Regions from separate parts of the Bradyrhizobium xenonodulans genome, predicted to be linked through region 1. Evidence: riboswitches for the same ligand, from Rfam matches in the RefSeq annotation. Region 1 holds a riboswitch; the other holds the start of a gene.

Region 1 (8,091 bases):
GTTCCGGGAGGCGCTGCGACGTCGACCAGCAGCGCGTGTTTGGGCAGCAAAGCCAGCTGGTCGCGCTCGAGCAGTCGTTTTGGAACGCTGCCGATAACGATGTCCATGCGATGAAGAACTGCCGGCAATTGTTCGAGCGTTAGCGTCTCCGCGCCTGTCGCGTAGGCGGCGGCGCGCTGAACCGGATTGCGCGCCGCGACGTGGACATGAGCCCCGAGGCCGACCAACGTCTTCGTCAGAAGCGAGCCGATGGTACCTTGACCAACCAGGCAGATGTTGGACTTGTGGATGGTGATCTGCGTGTTTTCGATGATCACCTTCAATACGCCCTCGACGATCGCCGGCCCGCGCAACAGCATGAGGTCGACGTCCCATTCGTACTCGTGCAGCGCGATGCCGAGCGCCTTGCAATGGGCCCTCAGATTGTCGTCGGCCCAACCGAGGATGATGTTGCCGGGCCGCCTCATGCCGGCCAACATCTCGCGTGTCGGAACGATCTTTTGCGGACACTTGGGCGCGAAGAGCGCGCCCTCCGCGCTGATGCCTGGAATCGGAAACAGCGCGATGTCGGCCCCCTTCAATGCATCAGCCGCGTCCACAGCATGATAGACGCCTTCGATGCCCCCATCAGGCCAGGGAAAGCCGTAGGCTCGAACCGCGGCTCCAGCCCGCACGGCACAGCGAGCGATCTCCTGTTCGCGTGCGTCACCGGCTACGATCGCGACGACTGTATTCTGCCAACTCATGGGGCCCTTACCTTCTCAATGAGCTGATCCCTGGACATGCCGGCGATGCCCATTGCATCTGCAGTCCGCCCGCCGATCCGATAGTCGGTTCCGACGGCGGCCTGCGCAAGGCGATAGAGCGACGTCGCGACGGGCACGTTGACGTCGGCGATCCGCGCAAACTCCAGGAAGGGGAGCAAGCCGTGACCGAAATCCTCCTTGTAGTAGCGATATTCGAGCGAATCCGGTCCCTTGATACGGCGATTGGCCTCGCCGCCCGCGATTGCCGCGCGGTAATCGGTAACGTCAACCACGTCAGCCTCCACCGTGCCGAGCAGCTTCATCTCTTCAATCAAGTTCGGCAATTCATGCCCGAACGCCCGAGCGACCGCCAAGCGCTCGTCGTCCAATTGCCGCATGACCCGGGCGACCCCGGGCGTCATGGCGTCGACATAGAAAGTGAAGCTGCCGCCGGTCGCCTCGACCCAGGCGGCTGCCAGCACCGCGCCAGGGGGATGCAGGACCATGTTCACGTTGGAGAGGTCGGAGGCGATGACGTCCCGAACGGGCGTGACACCCGGATACAATTTTGCAGCAATCTCCAGCGCCTCCGCTCCTCCCCTGAGAGCGGCAGCCTTCAGTTGCTTCGCCCGACCGCTAATGGTGACGCCGTCAGGACGATATTTGCGCGCGACGTATGTAAGGGTCGAGAACTCAACCACCGGAGGCACTGACCGCCCGGTGCGGGAATAGGCCTCGGCGAATTCCAGTGCGCCTCCGGTGTGGCCGGGATTAAGCACGACAGGTTTGTTCGACGGCCAACCGGCCGCGGCGAGTGCGTTGGCGATGGCCGAGTGCGAGAAAGTCGGCAGGACCACGACTGCCACTTCGACTCCGGAGATGGCCGACTTGAGATCTGTCGAAATCAGGGTAGGCTTTGCAACTCCCTCGCCGAGCTTGCCGTCGAATGCAACGCCGCCGAGCTTGATGTGCGGCTCGAGCGTCTCGGCCGAACGCGCCCAGAAATGAACGGAGTGGCCCGCCAGAACCAATTCTGCGACCGAGGCCGTGCCCCCCGCCCCTCCTCCAAGTACGGCAACCTTCATTCTGTCCTCCGCAGATCGAAGCGTAAGTCGCGCCTCTTGAGAGGCAAACTTTGATCACAGCTTATGATCACAGTTATGATTGTCAAGCTTGAGAATTGCCAACCCGCTGCCTCATCGAAAGGCACTTCTGGAGCGTGACGCCGAACCATGACCGAGGGTTCGGCGGCGCAAGTCGGCTGTTTCGGGGCTGGAGCCGTTCATATCACTGGATCCGCGAGCACCCGGAACGGTTCCGTGATGCCGGGTCCAAATTCGCCAGCAAGGCAATCGGCGACCATCTCTGCGGTTGCGGCCGAAAGCGTCCACCCGAGATGGCCGTGGCCGGTGTTGTAGAAGACGCCCGGCATCCTGCCTCGACCGACCCGCGGCATCATGTTCGGCATCATCGGACGTAACCCGGCCCAGGGCACGACACGGTTGGTGTCGACAGAGGGGAACAGTGCTCGCGTCCAGTCAACCAGCGGCTTGATGCGATCCTGGCGGATGTCGCGGTTCATGCCGTTGAACTCCGCCGTTCCGGCGACGCGAAAGCGCGTGGCGCCCAATCGGCTGGTCACGATCTTGGCGCCATCATCGAGCAGGCTGACCCAAGGCGCCGCTCTCTGGCTCCGCTCGTCGTCGAGGTGCACGGTGATCGAATAGCCTTTTACAGGGTAGATGTTCAGCCGGTCGCCGAGCATCGCCGCGAGGTCGCGGCTTGCGGAACCGGCGCATATGACGACATTGTCGGCATCGATCTCTTCGACATGAGCCCCGCCTGAAGGCTCGTCACGCGAGTACTGGACGCGGAAAGTTTCGTCCCGAGCGATCTGCCTCACGGTGGCGTCAAACACGAAGCGCACGCCCCGCCTCTCGCAGGCCCTGGCGAGACCGCGGACGAACTTGTGGATGTCGCCGGTGGAATCCGACGGGGTATAGAAGCCTCCGAAGAAGTCGCCATGCAGCGTCGGCTCGATCGACTTCACCTCTGAGGCCGTCACCGGATGACGGTCAAGCCCTCCCTCCACCAGAATGGCATTGACCTTCAGCGCGTGCTGGAAACTCTGCTTGTCCCGGTAGAAGTGGAGGATGCCGCGACGTTCGTAATCGAAATCGATGCTCTCGCGCTCGGCGATGGCGAAGAGATGCTTGCGTGCGGCGATGGCGAGCCGTGTCGTCTCAACCGTGTTGTCGCGATAGTTCTTGATGTTGAAAATAAATTCGCCAAACCAGGCATATTTGTGCCAGGTCGGCGCTGGATTCATGAGGAGCGGTGCATCGCGCCTCAACATCCACTTCATTCCCTTGATGATCGTCGACCAGCTGTTCCAGACCTCCGCATTGCTCGCGGAAAGTTGGCCACCATTGGCGAACGATGTTTCCATGCCCGCGTAGCGCTGACGCTCGATCACCGTAACGGAATAGCCGCGATTGAGAAGGGCGTAGGCGGTGGTCACGCCGGTGATACCGGCGCCGATGACGACAACATGTGGCATTTCGCTCTCCGCGATCAAAGTTGGGAAGCGGACCGAAGCCCGCGGCTTGTCCCCAATCTGTCGCTGTACCTGAGAGATTAACCGCGACGGCTCAGCCGTCGCGGCGGTCCCCTTCGGTGGGCACTCGAAGTGCCACTCTCCAGATCGTTCAGCTGCACGGTCACTTTTGCCTGAGAGTTTCCTGGGGGTTGCTCCTTCGGCGCCGGTCAACACCGTCACGACGGCGACCGATCTCTCCCATGCAGCCTATTGAACGCGATAGGTTCTTCTCTCTTGCGCCTCCGCAATTGGAGTCGGCCTGTCAATTGCCAACGTCGTAAAGAGTCGTGGTCGTCTCGACCGCTTCGTCATGCAGACCAGCGCGCTCTACCGCCGCCGCGGCGAGTTGCCGGGCTTTGCGCCGAATCTGCGCCTCGTCGACTCCCTGCACCTTGCCGTCGACATATGACGGCTTCCCGTCAACCCAGGTTTGCACGATCGAAGCGGTCGATGCGGAGAATACCAGAGCCTGCAGTGGGTCGTAGAACGGCGTCCATTCGACGTGGTCCAGGTCGAAGAGGACGAAATCGGCCTTCTTGCCGATTTCCAGCGAACCGATCTCGTCGTCCCACATCAACGCCTTTGCACCTTCGATGGTCGCGGCGCGCAGTGCTTGTCGTGCGGTGAAGATGTCCGGTTGCAGGCGGGCGTCCTTGAACATGCCGGCGACGAGCAGCATTTGCCGCATGAGGTTCATGTTGCCGGCGGCCGACACGCCATCGGTGCCGAGGCCGACTTTAACACCGGCCTTCACCATCTCTGGATATTTTCCGATCGCGGTTGCTCCCTTCCCCAGCTTGAATGACGAGCATGGGCAGAAGGCGACGCTGGCGCCACGTTCGGCGAGAAGACGGACCTCTTCGTCGGAAACGGCCGCGCCGTGGGCGATCACCAGGTTCTTTCCGATGCCCCCGGCCCGATCGATGCGGGTGATGGGCCAGCAGCCATATTTCCTCTCGCAGACCTTTGCCTCCTCGATCGAGGTCGCGAGATGGTAGGTGGTGCCGACGCCAAGCCTCTCGGCCAATTTCACCGCTCCAACGTGGAGTTCGAGGCTACACGGCTCCTTGCCCTCGATATTGACCCAGCAACGTGCACGGCCGTCGAGGGCTCCGTTGTAGCGGACGACACAATCCTCGAGCACCTTGAGTGCCGCTTGGGCGTTCGGGAAGAAATGATGATCCACCATTTCCTTGGTCCAGCCGCGGGGGAGCTCAGGCGGAGGATTGTCGGCCGCGTGCCGCCCGGTGATGCCGCGAATGCCGACCTTTTCCATCGCGCGAATGACGATGCCGGGATCGTATTGCGAGCCCATGTCAAGAAAACAAGTGGTGCCACAGCGCAGCATCTCAGTGATGCCCAACAGCGCGCCCCAATATTCGTCTTCTTCGGTGATGTGAGCGTAAAACGGCTTAGCCCAGTGGAACACCCAGGCGCGGGTATTGAGATTATCCGGAAAGACCGCGCGCGACAGCGTCTCCGAAAGATGAACGTGGCTGTCGACGAAGCCCGGGCAGACACCGAGCATCTTGCCATCGATCACCTTGTCGAAACCGACCTTCTTTTGCCGCGCGGCCACGTCATCGGCTTGACCGATATCCGCGATACGGTCGTCTTCGACGACGAGGCTCGCGTTGCGCACAACCGTGTCGTTCTCGTCGACCGTAAAAGCAAAGTTCAAGTCCTTGATCAGCGTGCGCATGCCTCTTCACCCACTACTCTGCCATCACGATCGCCCCGCCGGCGCACCGCGCCGGGACGCCGGGCGATGTCGAGCGATCTTCAAACGAGCGAAACAGCTCGTCCCCTTGGAGCCACCGTCAAGCGACGGCAGCCCTGCGCACAGCCCCGCTCCTCTTGGCCGTACCCACGGGAATCAGCCGGTCGGTGTCGGCGTAGTCGGAAAGCAGTTCCGACCCATTGGCGGTCACCAGCAGCATATCCTTGTTCTGCATGCCGAAGCCATGGCCGGTGTCGTAACAAAGCGGTTCGAAACCGAGCACCATGTTCTCCTCGAGCGGCGCGTCGTTGCCCGGCTTGCCTAGCACCGGCGTCAGTCCGAGATAGGGATCTTCGTGCAGGTGCAGGCCGATGCCGTGACCCACGAACGAGATCGGCGGCAGACCGAGCTTGGCGAGCTTCGTAATGAACGCATCGTAGATGCTGCGACAGCTCGCACCCGGCTTCACCTTCTCCATGATCTCGTATTTGCATTCGACCAGATGCGCCCAGATCTTCTCGGCCATGGGCGGCGCCTCGCCGACGATCGCCGTGCGGCAAACGCCGGCCTGATAACCGTCGATGACCGAGAAAATCTCCACGCGGCAGACGTCCCCACGCTTCAAGATGCGCTCCGACGGGCCGACGTTCGGCAAGACGCTGCGCTCGCCGGTCGCCACGATCATCAGCTTGAAGTGATCGGCGCCCAGAGTATAGACATTGCGCGTCAAGTGCCCGGCGATGTCCATTTCGGAATTGCCCTCGTCGACCACGGCTAGTGTGTCGGTAATGGCCTGGTCGGCAATGCGGGAAAGCCTGCGCAAGAGCGCAATCTCCTCCGAAGTCTTGATCTGACGGAGCCGGGCCAGGATCGGCTCGGCGCGCTCGAACTTCGCGGCCGGCATGGCCGCGAGCAAACGGGCAAAATCACCTGCCGGCAGGTAATCCATTTCGAGTCCAATGCGAGCCTGAGCAAGTCCGAGCCCCGCGAGCTGGTCGGCGAGCACAAGCATGGGATCGTCCGAGAATTCCGCCCAAATGCGCGTCGGCACGTCCGGCTGGCGACGCTTGATCGTCGACGCCTCCATATCGACGCCGAATAATGCCGAGCGGCCGTCGGCAGTGACGATGGTCATTGCATGGCGGTGACGGATGAGCGGTTGCGAGGGGACCACGAACCCCGCTGTGTACGAGAAATTCTCAGGCGAAGAGCAGATGATGGCATCCAGCCCATGCTGAGACATTGACTTGACTTGTTTCGCGACAATTTCCGCCCGCATGACTGCTCCCTTTTTTCAACTTCGTGCTGCGCGCTTAATCCCGCACGCGGTACTTTTCGATTTTCTTCTGGTCGACCTCGATACCCATTCCCGGCCCGGATGGAACGACGATTGCACCGTCGACGACCTTCATCGGCTCGACGAGCAGATCGTCCTTGTAGTAGATGCCGGCCACCTGACCGTGCTGGAATTCCGCCGGCGTCGAAATCGGAATGACGCAGGACAGGGTCACGGAGGGTGAGGCTGCGGCGAGTTGGACGTTGGCAAGATTGCCGATGCCGGTCTCGATCGAACCGTTGACGTTGCAGATGATGCCCGCCGCCCGGCACACCGCCCCGACTTCCATGGCCTTGTAAAGACCACCAGCCTTTGTCGTATAGATGGACACGATTTGGATGCCGCCGGACCGAACGATCTGGATCGAATCGTGCGCGTTCCAGGCCGACTCGTCGGCCATGACGGGCGCGTCGATGCGACGACCAACCTCGGCAATGCGCTCGATGCCCATGACGGGCTGCTCGACATATTTCAGCCGATTCTTCTCCATCCTGCGAACGACTTGAACGGCCTCGCCAGGCGTCTTGTAGCCTTCGTTGGCGTCCACGCAGATTTCGACGGCATTGCCGGCGACCTCGCGAACGGCATCGACCATTGCAACGTCTCGATCCGGATCGACCCCGATCTTCACCTTGATGGTTCGCACGCCCTCCTGCACGAGCTTTGCAACCTCGACGCGCGCCTCTTCGATCGAGATCAAGCCGATGGAATGTGTCACCGGCACACGATCGCGCGCCCTACCGCCGAGGAGGGCACTGACGGGGATATCGAGCCAGCGACCGGCAAGGTCGTAGGCGGCGAACTCGACGGCAGCCTTGGAATAGGGGTAACCCCTGATCACTGCGTCCATTCGCGCGTGCAGTTCGGCGATATTACCGAGCTCGACGCCGATGATCGCGGGAGCCAGATAGGTGTCGATCACGACGCGCGTGATCAAGGTGGATTCGCCAAAATACCGGCCGAACTCGCCGCCCCAGTCCTTGAGTGCCGGCGCCTCGCCCCAACCAACGCGACCGTCGCTGTCAGTCATCTTGACGATGACGTATCGACCGATCACCTCAGTCAGACCTGCCCATTTGTGCTCTCGCCGGGTCGGCAGTTGGACAATCAATGTTTCGACGGATTTGATCGTGGGCAAATGGGCCTGCCTTATTTGGTTTTGGTTTCGCGCTCAGTTTGTTAGGGTCGAAAAGCAAGATCATTGATCGTGATCACACTTTATGATCATAAATCGCGACGGTCAAGTGTCGCGGCGCCGGCATTGCGCCTAGCTTAGGCGCCGGTTGCCCGCGGGTCAGAGGAGGAAAAATTGACGATCGTCGAAGCGACAAACTACTTCGCCAAGCAGGGTCAGGCGCCGGCGGTGCTCCAACAGCGCCGCCAGGCAAGCGGCATCCGCCGCGAACTCGGCCTGGATCCCGGTGAGATCCTTGTCCTGCGCGAGGGCAATGGACCCGACGTCAGGTGGGAGTGCAGATTTCCCTCTCGTGCAGCATATGAGGCCGATATGGCGGCGCGAGCCGGCTCAGAGGCGTTTGCTCAAGCGCGCCGGGTGATGCATACGCTGGTGGAGCGGTTCGAGCGGCACATCTATGAAATGGATGACGGCCGCTAGAGCGCTGTCGCTCACACTGCCTCTGCTTGACCGAGCAGCCTGAGCCCATCGGCGCATCCCGGTCTCCCTGGAATG
Region 2 (8,091 bases), 1.7 Mb from region 1:
GTGCCGCCGCACAGTTCGACCGACCAGCCGAGCGCGTTGGCGCCGCGCTCGCGCGCGGTCCTGCCCATCGAGACGACGCGGACCTCGTCGCCGTATTTCTCGCCGAACAGGGCGCGCGCGCCGGCCTCGCGGGCCTCGTCGACGCCCATGACGCGCGTGGTGACCTCGTCGTTCTCCAGCACCACGTCGTTGGCGATGTCCTCGACGCGGGCAAGCTCCTCCACCGTGATCGGCTTCGGATGCACGAAGTCGAAGCGCAGCCGATCCGGCGCGACCATCGAGCCGCGCTGGGCGATGTGGTCGCCGAGCACCTGGCGCAGCGCTTCATGAATGAGATGCGTCGCCGAGTGATGCGCGCGGATCGAGGAGCGCCTGGAATGATCGACCTCGAGCTGGAGCGCAGTGCCCACCTTCAGCTCGCCGCTCTCGACCGTGCCGACGTGAACGAAGAAATCGCCGAGCTTCTTCTGCGTGTCGGTGACGCGGAATTTTAGGCCGCCCTCGCCCGTGAGCACGCCGGTGTCGCCGACCTGGCCGCCGGACTCCGCATAGAACGGCGTCTGGTTCAGCACGATTGCGCCGGTTTCGCCGGCCTTGAGGCTGGCGGCTTCAGCGCCGTCCTTCACCAGCGCGGACACCACGCCTTCGGCGCTCTCGGTCTCGTAGCCCAGGAATTCGGTGGCCCCGAGCTTCTCGCGCAGCGGGAACCAGATCGCTTCGCTGGCCGCTTCGCCCGAGCCCTTCCACGACTCGCGCGCCTTGGCCTTTTGCCGCTCCATCGCGTCGGTGAAGGCGGACTGGTCGACGCCGATGCCGCGCGACTTCAGCGCGTCCTGCGTCAGGTCCAGCGGGAAGCCGTAGGTGTCATACAGCGTGAAGGCGACGTCGCCGTCGAACATGTCGCCCTTCTTCAGGGACGCGCTCTTCTCGTCGAGAATGGCAAGGCCACGCACCAGCGTCTTGCGGAAGCGGGTCTCTTCCAGCCGCAGCGTTTCCTCGATCAGCTTTTCCGCGCGCATCAGCTCGGGATAGGCCTGGCCCATCTCGCGCACCAGCGCCCAGACCAGGCGATGCATCAGCGGCTCTTTCGCACCGAGCAGCTGCGCATGGCGCATCGCGCGGCGCATGATCCGGCGCAGCACATAGCCGCGGCCCTCGTTGGAGGGCAGCACGCCGTCGGAGACCAGGAAGGCCGAGGAGCGCAAATGGTCGGCGATGACGCGGAACGAGGCCACGGTCTGCTCGTTCGGCCCGCTGCCGAGCGCGGACGCCGTCGCGTCGATCAGGTGACGGAACAGGTCGGTCTCGAACACGCTGTCGACGCCCTGCATGATGGAGGCCATGCGCTCGAGGCCCATGCCGGTGTCGATCGAGGGACGCGGCAGATCCACGCGCTCCTCCTTCGTCACCTGCTCGTATTGCATGAACACGAGATTCCAGAATTCGAGGAAGCGGTCGCCGTCCTCTTCCGGCGAGCCCGGAGGCCCGCCCCAGATGTGCTCGCCGCGATCGATGAAGATCTCAGAGCACGGCCCGCACGGGCCGGTGTCGCCCATCGCCCAGAAATTGTCCGAGGTCGGAATCCGGATGATGCGGTCGTCGGAGAAGCCGGCGATCTTCTTCCACAGGCCAGCGGCCTCGTCGTCGGTGTGGTAGACGGTGACGAGCAGCTTGTCCTTCTTCAGCCCGAACTCGCGGGTGATCAACGTCCAGGCGAGCTCGATCGCGCGCTCCTTGAAATAGTCGCCGAACGAGAAGTTGCCGAGCATCTCGAAGAAGGTGAGATGGCGCGCGGTGTAGCCGACATTGTCGAGGTCGTTGTGCTTGCCGCCGGCGCGCACGCACTTCTGCGACGTGGTGGCGCGCTGATAGGGCCGCTTCTCGACGCCGGTGAAGACGTTCTTGAACTGCACCATGCCGGCATTGGTGAACATCAACGTCGGATCGTTGCGCGGCACCAATGGCGAGGACGACACGATCTCGTGGCCGTTCTCGGCAAAGAAGTTCAGAAAGGTCGACCTGATCTCGTTGACGCCGCTCATGTTCATCCAATCGGGTGTGCTTGGACCCGCTTCCCAGCCATCCAAACCGCACGTCTGGGCTGATATCTGCGGGCCAAAGCGCTTTTAGACAAGGCCAGCTTCGCTGTCCAGAAACTGTGCAGACGGATCAGTGGGTTGCCGCAGGCGCGCAGGTCCCGTTGCAATCCCGTTGAAAGCCGCTGATGCCGCGTTGACAGGCTTGGCTACCCTGTGGTCTGTACCCATCTGTATCGTACGGCCACGTCGGGAGAGACCGGCACTGGTGCCGGCGCCGAAGGAGCAACCGCCCCGGAAACTCTCAGGCAAAAGGACCGCGTGGCTTTGACGACATCTGGAAAGAGGCGCCGACGGGCAAAGACCCTTTAAGGGGTTGGTCCGGACAGCGCCCGCCGACGGGATAATACTCTCAGGCACAGCGACAGATGGGGCTTCGACTGGTGTCCTCAGGGAATCGTCCCCGGGGAACCGCCGAGGGCCCCGTAATGTCAGTGCGTGACGACAAAGACTCCCTGAAACGTACCCCCCTTTACGACCTTCATGTGTCGCTCGGCGGCAAGATGGTGCCGTTCGCGGGCTATGACATGCCCGTGCAGTACCCCGCGGGCGTGCTGAAGGAACACCTTCATACCCGCAGCTCCGCCGGCCTGTTCGACGTCTCCCACATGGGCCAGCTCGCGCTCCGGCCGAAGTCGGGCAAAGTCGAGGACGCCGCCCGCGCGCTGGAACGGCTGGTGCCGCAGGACATCGTGGCGATCGCGCCGGGCCGGCAGCGCTACGCCCAGTTCACCAATACGGATGGCGGCATTCTCGACGATCTGATGGTCGCCAATTTCGGCGACCATTTGTTCCTGGTCGTCAACGCCGCCTGCAAGGCCGAGGACGAGGCGCATCTGCGCGCGAATCTCTCGGACGACTGCGTGATCGATTCGCTGGAAGGCCGCGCGTTGATCGCGTTGCAGGGCCCGAAGGCCGAGGCCGCGCTGGCGAAATTATGTGCAGAGGTCCCCTCCATGACCTTCATGGATGCCGGTCCGCACAAGGTGGCCGGCCTCGCCTGTTTCGTCTCGCGCTCCGGCTACACCGGCGAGGACGGTTTTGAGATTTCGGTCCCTGCTGGCGATGCCGAGCGTCTCGCCAAGACGCTGCTCGAAAACCCCGACGTGATGCCGATCGGCCTTGGCGCCCGCGACAGCCTGCGGCTGGAAGCCGGGCTCTGCCTCTACGGCCACGACATCGACACCGCGACCACGCCGGTCGAAGCCGCGCTGGAATGGTCGGTGCAGAAGAGCCGTCGCAGCGGCGGCGCGCGCGCCGGCGGCTTCCCCGGCGCTGAAAAGATCCTCGCTCATTTCGACAACGGCGCATCCCGCCGCCGCGTCGGCCTGCGCGCCGAGGGCCGTGCCCCGGTGCGCGAGGGCGCGCTGCTGTTTGCGGACGCGACGTCGAGCGAGCCGATCGGAAAGGTCACGTCGGGCGGCTTCGGCCCGAGCCTGAATGCGCCGGTCGCGATGGGCTATGTGCCCGTGACCCAGAGCGCGCTCGGCACGCAAATCTTCGCCGAGGTGCGCGGCCAACGGCTGCCGCTCACCGTCGCCGCCATGCCCTTCGTGAAAAACACCTACAAACGCTGAGGACAAGACAATGACCACGACGCTGTACACCTCCGACCATGAATGGCTCGCCATCGACGGCGACGTCGCCACCGTCGGGATCACCGACTACGCCCAGTCCCAGCTCGGCGACGTCGTGTTCGTCGAACTGCCCAAGGTCGGCCGCGCGCTGAAGAAGGCGGAAGCCGCAGCCGTCGTCGAGTCCGTGAAGGCCGCTTCCGACGTCTACGCGCCCATCTCGGGCGAAGTGCTCGAAACCAATGCCGAACTCGCCGGCGAGCCCGCGCTGGTCAACTCGGACGCGCAAGGCAAGGCGTGGTTCTTCAAGATCAAGATTGCCGACAAGAGCGAACTCGGCGGCCTCATGGATGAGGCCGCGTACAAGGCACATACGGCGTGAGATGACGAGAACTCCAACCTCATTCTCAGTGTCATCACCCGCGCAGGCGGGTGATCCAGTACGCCGCTGCTTCTCGGTTAAATCACGAACGCCTGCGTCTACTGGATGCCCCGCCTTCGCGGGGCATGACAGCGGAGTGATGAGGCCAGCCGCCACCACATCATTGCCCGCCGGAGTGCGCAATTGCGCACTAGGCGGGCGATGACAGCAACTCCTAAGCGAGGACCCATGATGACCGCGCACCGCAAATCCAACGGCGACACCGCCACCTTCGCTCGCCGCCACATCGGCCCCTCCGCCCGCGATGTCACCGCCATGCTCGAAACCGTCGGCGCCAAGAGCGTCGATGCGCTGATGGCGGAGACGCTGCCGGCCTCGATCCGGCAGGCCGCGCCGCTCGATCTCGGCAAGCCGCTGAGCGAGACCGAGGCGATCACGCATATGGCCGAGCTTGCACGGCAGAACCAGGTCTTCACCTCGCTGATCGGCCAAGGCTATTCCGGCACGATTTTGCCCGCGGTGATCCAGCGCAACATCCTTGAGAATCCGGCCTGGTACACGGCCTACACGCCCTATCAGCCCGAGATCAGCCAGGGCCGGCTGGAAGCGCTGCTCAACTTCCAGACCATGATCTGCGATCTCACCGGGCTCGACGTCGCCAACGCCTCGCTGCTCGATGAAGCCACCGCGGCGGCCGAAGCCATGGCGCTCGCGGAGCGGCACTCGCGGGTCGAAGCAAAGGCCTTCTTCGTCGACAAGGACGTGCATCCGCAGACGCTGGCTGTGATGCGCACCCGCGCCGAGCCGCTCGGCTGGACCCTGGTCGTCGGCGATCCCCTCACCGATCTCGCGAAGGATGACGTGCTCGGCGCGCTGCTGCAATATCCGGGCTCATCCGGCGCAGTGCGCGACCTCAGGCCCGCGATCGCGGCGCTGAAGGCCAAGGGCGCGCTCGCGATCGTGGCCGCCGATCTCTTGGCACTGACATTGCTCGCCTCTCCCGGCGAGCTCGGCGCCGACATCGCGATCGGATCGGCGCAGCGCTTTGGCGTGCCGATGGGTTATGGCGGACCGCACGCGGCCTATATGGCGGTGCGCGATGCGCTGAAGCGCTCGCTGCCCGGCCGCATCGTCGGCCTCTCCGTGGACTCGCGCGGAATGCCCGCCTACCGTCTCGCGCTGCAGACCCGCGAGCAGCACATCCGCCGCGAGAAGGCGACCTCCAACATCTGCACCGCGCAGGTGCTGCTCGCCGTGATCGCCTCGATGTACGCGGTCTATCACGGCCCCGAGGGCCTCGCGCAGATCGCACGCAACGTGCATCGCCGCGCCGCCGTGCTCGCGAGCGGCCTGCGCAAGCTGGGCTTTGCGCCTGACAGCGACAACTTCTTCGACACGCTCAGCGTCGATGCAGGTGGCAAGCGCGCCCAGATCATCGCGCGCGCGGCTGCCGAGACAATCAATCTCGGCATCGGTGACACGAACTTGCGCATCGCGCTCGACGAGACCACCACGCCCGCGACGGTCGAGGCGGTCTGGCGCGCCTTCGGCGGCACGCTCGCCTATGCCGAGATCGACGCTTCGACGCGCGAGGCGCTGCCGGAGGACTTGAAGCGCAAGACCGCTTTCCTCACCCATCCCGTCTTCCACGCGCACCGCTCGGAGACCGAGATGCTGCGCTACATGCGCAAGCTCTCGGATCGCGACCTCGCGCTCGACCGCGCCATGATCCCGCTCGGCTCCTGCACGATGAAGCTGAACGCGACCACCGAGATGATGCCGCTGACCTGGCCGGAGTTTGGTAGCCTGCATCCGTTCGCTCCGCGCGAGCAGGCCAAGGGCTATCACGCGCTGTTCGCGCGGCTGGAAAAATGGCTGTGCGACATCACCGGATATGACGCGATCTCGCTGCAGCCGAATTCCGGCGCGCAGGGCGAGTACGCCGGCCTGCTGGCGATCCGCGGCTATCATGCCGCGCGCGGCGAGACGCACCGAAAAATCTGCCTGATCCCCTCCTCCGCCCACGGCACCAACCCGGCCTCGGCCGCGATGGTCGGCATGGACGTGGTGGTGGTCGCCTGCGAAAAGAACGGCGACGTCGACGTCAACGATCTCCGCGCCAAGGCCGAGAAGCATTCGAACGACCTCGCCGCGGTCATGATCACCTATCCCTCGACCCACGGCGTGTTCGAGGAGCACATTCGCGAGATCTGCGACATCGTCCATGGCCATGGCGGCCAGGTTTATCTCGACGGCGCCAACCTCAATGCGCAGGTCGGCCTTAGCAGGCCCGGCGATTACGGCGCCGATGTCAGCCATCTCAATCTGCACAAGACCTTCTGCATCCCGCATGGCGGCGGCGGCCCCGGCATGGGTCCGATCGGCGTCAAGGCGCATCTTGCGCCGTTCCTCCCCGGCCACCCGGTGACGAACGGCGAAGCTCCTGTCGGCCCGGTCTCGGCCGCGCCGTTCGGCTCGGCGTCGATCCTGACCATCTCCTACATCTACATCCTGATGATGGGCGGCGAAGGCCTGAAGCGTGCGACCGAGATCGCGATCCTCAACGCCAACTACATCGCCGCGCGCCTCGATGCGCACTTCCCGGTGCTCTACAAGAACGCCAAGGGCCGCGTCGCGCATGAGTGCATCGTCGACCCGCGTCCGCTGAAGACAAGCTCCGGCGTCACTGTCGACGACATCGCAAAACGCCTGATCGATTACGGCTTCCACGCACCCACCATGAGCTTCCCGGTGCCGGGCACGCTGATGATCGAGCCGACCGAATCGGAATCGAAGGCGGAGCTGGATCGGTTCTGCGACGCCATGATCGCGATCCGCAAGGAGATCGCAGAGGTCGAGGCCGGCCGCTTCAAGATCGAGGCTTCGCCGCTGCGCCACGCTCCGCACACCGTGCACGACATCGCGGATGATGATTGGGCCCGCGCCTACCCCCGCAGCGAAGGCTGCTTCCCCGCGGGCACCTCGCGCACCGACAAATACTGGAGCCCGGTGGGCCGCGTCGACAACGTCTACGGCGACCGCAATTTGGTGTGCTCCTGCCCGCCGGTGAGCGATTACGCGGAAGCGGCGGAGTAAGGTCTCGTAGGGTGGGCAAAGCGGCTTGTCCGCCGTAGCTCGAAGAGCGAAGGCGGAAAGCGTGCCCACCACCTTTCTCCGCGTTGAAATGTCGTGGGCACGGCGCGTGCGCGCCTTTGCCCACCCTACAGCACCGGCTCAAGGCGCAACCAACGATCGGCTTTCGCGATCCCACCGCCACAGTCGTTCGTTGGTGAGTTCAGTACCGCCCCACCAGCGTCTGATCGGGTTGTGGCGCCACATGTCGTCTTCGCGCGCCAGAAGTGAACGCCCGAGTTCAGTCAGCGTGACCTTCCACTCGCTCCTGCCGAAGTAGCGATCCTCGTTGTTGAACGCCGGATCACCCAACAGGACCGGCGGCGCCGAATAGTCCGCCAGTTCGAGCAAGGCATCGCGCGCGTCGTTTTGATCGAACACGTCGCGAAGCCACCTCGCTTCCTCGACGATCCTCGGGTCGGTGTGCCCGTCGTTCACAGAATCCAGCAGATCCATTTCGCTGGCACCGAGTCCCGTCACGCTGTCCGGAAGCTCCTCGAGCACAGCGATCAAGGCGGATCGAAGTCTCGGCAGGATCGTCAGGTCCGTCATCAGCAGATCGAAACAGGATTGCGGTGTTTCAGCCCGATAGGCTCGCCAGGCGCGGCTTGCCATCACCAGATGGTTCTCCGTCACCTTGAAGGCCGGCAGCTTCCATTTTTTCACGGACTCCGGAGCATAGTTCGCAACAGTGTCATCCGCATGCACCAGGCTCAGCTTTGTCGTGATCTCCCTGTAAGGGCGAAGCAGGTCGAGCAACCAGACCAGCACGAGCTGATCATTGGGCCGAGGGTCGACCCATATTTCAATTGAGTCGAACTTGGCGCACAGCTCGAAGAAACCGGTATCCCACGTGCCGAAACCGTTGAGCGAGCCGCGACAAACGTCATCGAGCCAATGATCGCCG

Evidence for each region. Region 1 has a riboswitch for glycine ahead of I3J27_RS32630 (D-amino acid dehydrogenase). Riboswitches for the same ligand answer to the same signal wherever they lie in the genome.
Region 2: linked by a shared signal. The riboswitch ahead of gcvT (glycine cleavage system aminomethyltransferase GcvT) and the one ahead of I3J27_RS32630 (D-amino acid dehydrogenase) in region 1 are both predicted to bind glycine.

Annotation. Positions count from the first base shown of each region.
Region 1 is NZ_CP089391.1:6,850,426-6,858,516, forward strand. Features, by position in the region: gene I3J27_RS32620 (dipicolinate synthase subunit DpsA) at 1-746, opposite strand, end outside; gene I3J27_RS32625 (NAD/NADP octopine/nopaline dehydrogenase family protein) at 743-1,831, opposite strand; gene I3J27_RS32630 (D-amino acid dehydrogenase) at 2,029-3,306, opposite strand; glycine riboswitch at 3,454-3,556, opposite strand; gene I3J27_RS32635 (amidohydrolase family protein) at 3,608-5,047, opposite strand; gene I3J27_RS32640 (M24 family metallopeptidase) at 5,166-6,344, opposite strand; gene I3J27_RS32645 (mandelate racemase/muconate lactonizing enzyme family protein) at 6,379-7,539, opposite strand; gene I3J27_RS32650 (hypothetical protein) at 7,711-8,016, shown strand.
Region 2 is NZ_CP089391.1:5,194,381-5,202,471, forward strand. Features, by position in the region: gene alaS (alanine--tRNA ligase) at 1-2,042, opposite strand, end outside; glycine riboswitch at 2,277-2,365, shown strand; gene gcvT (glycine cleavage system aminomethyltransferase GcvT) at 2,525-3,673, shown strand; gene gcvH (glycine cleavage system protein GcvH) at 3,684-4,052, shown strand; gene gcvP (aminomethyl-transferring glycine dehydrogenase) at 4,284-7,148, shown strand; gene I3J27_RS24830 (hypothetical protein) at 7,287-8,091, opposite strand, start outside.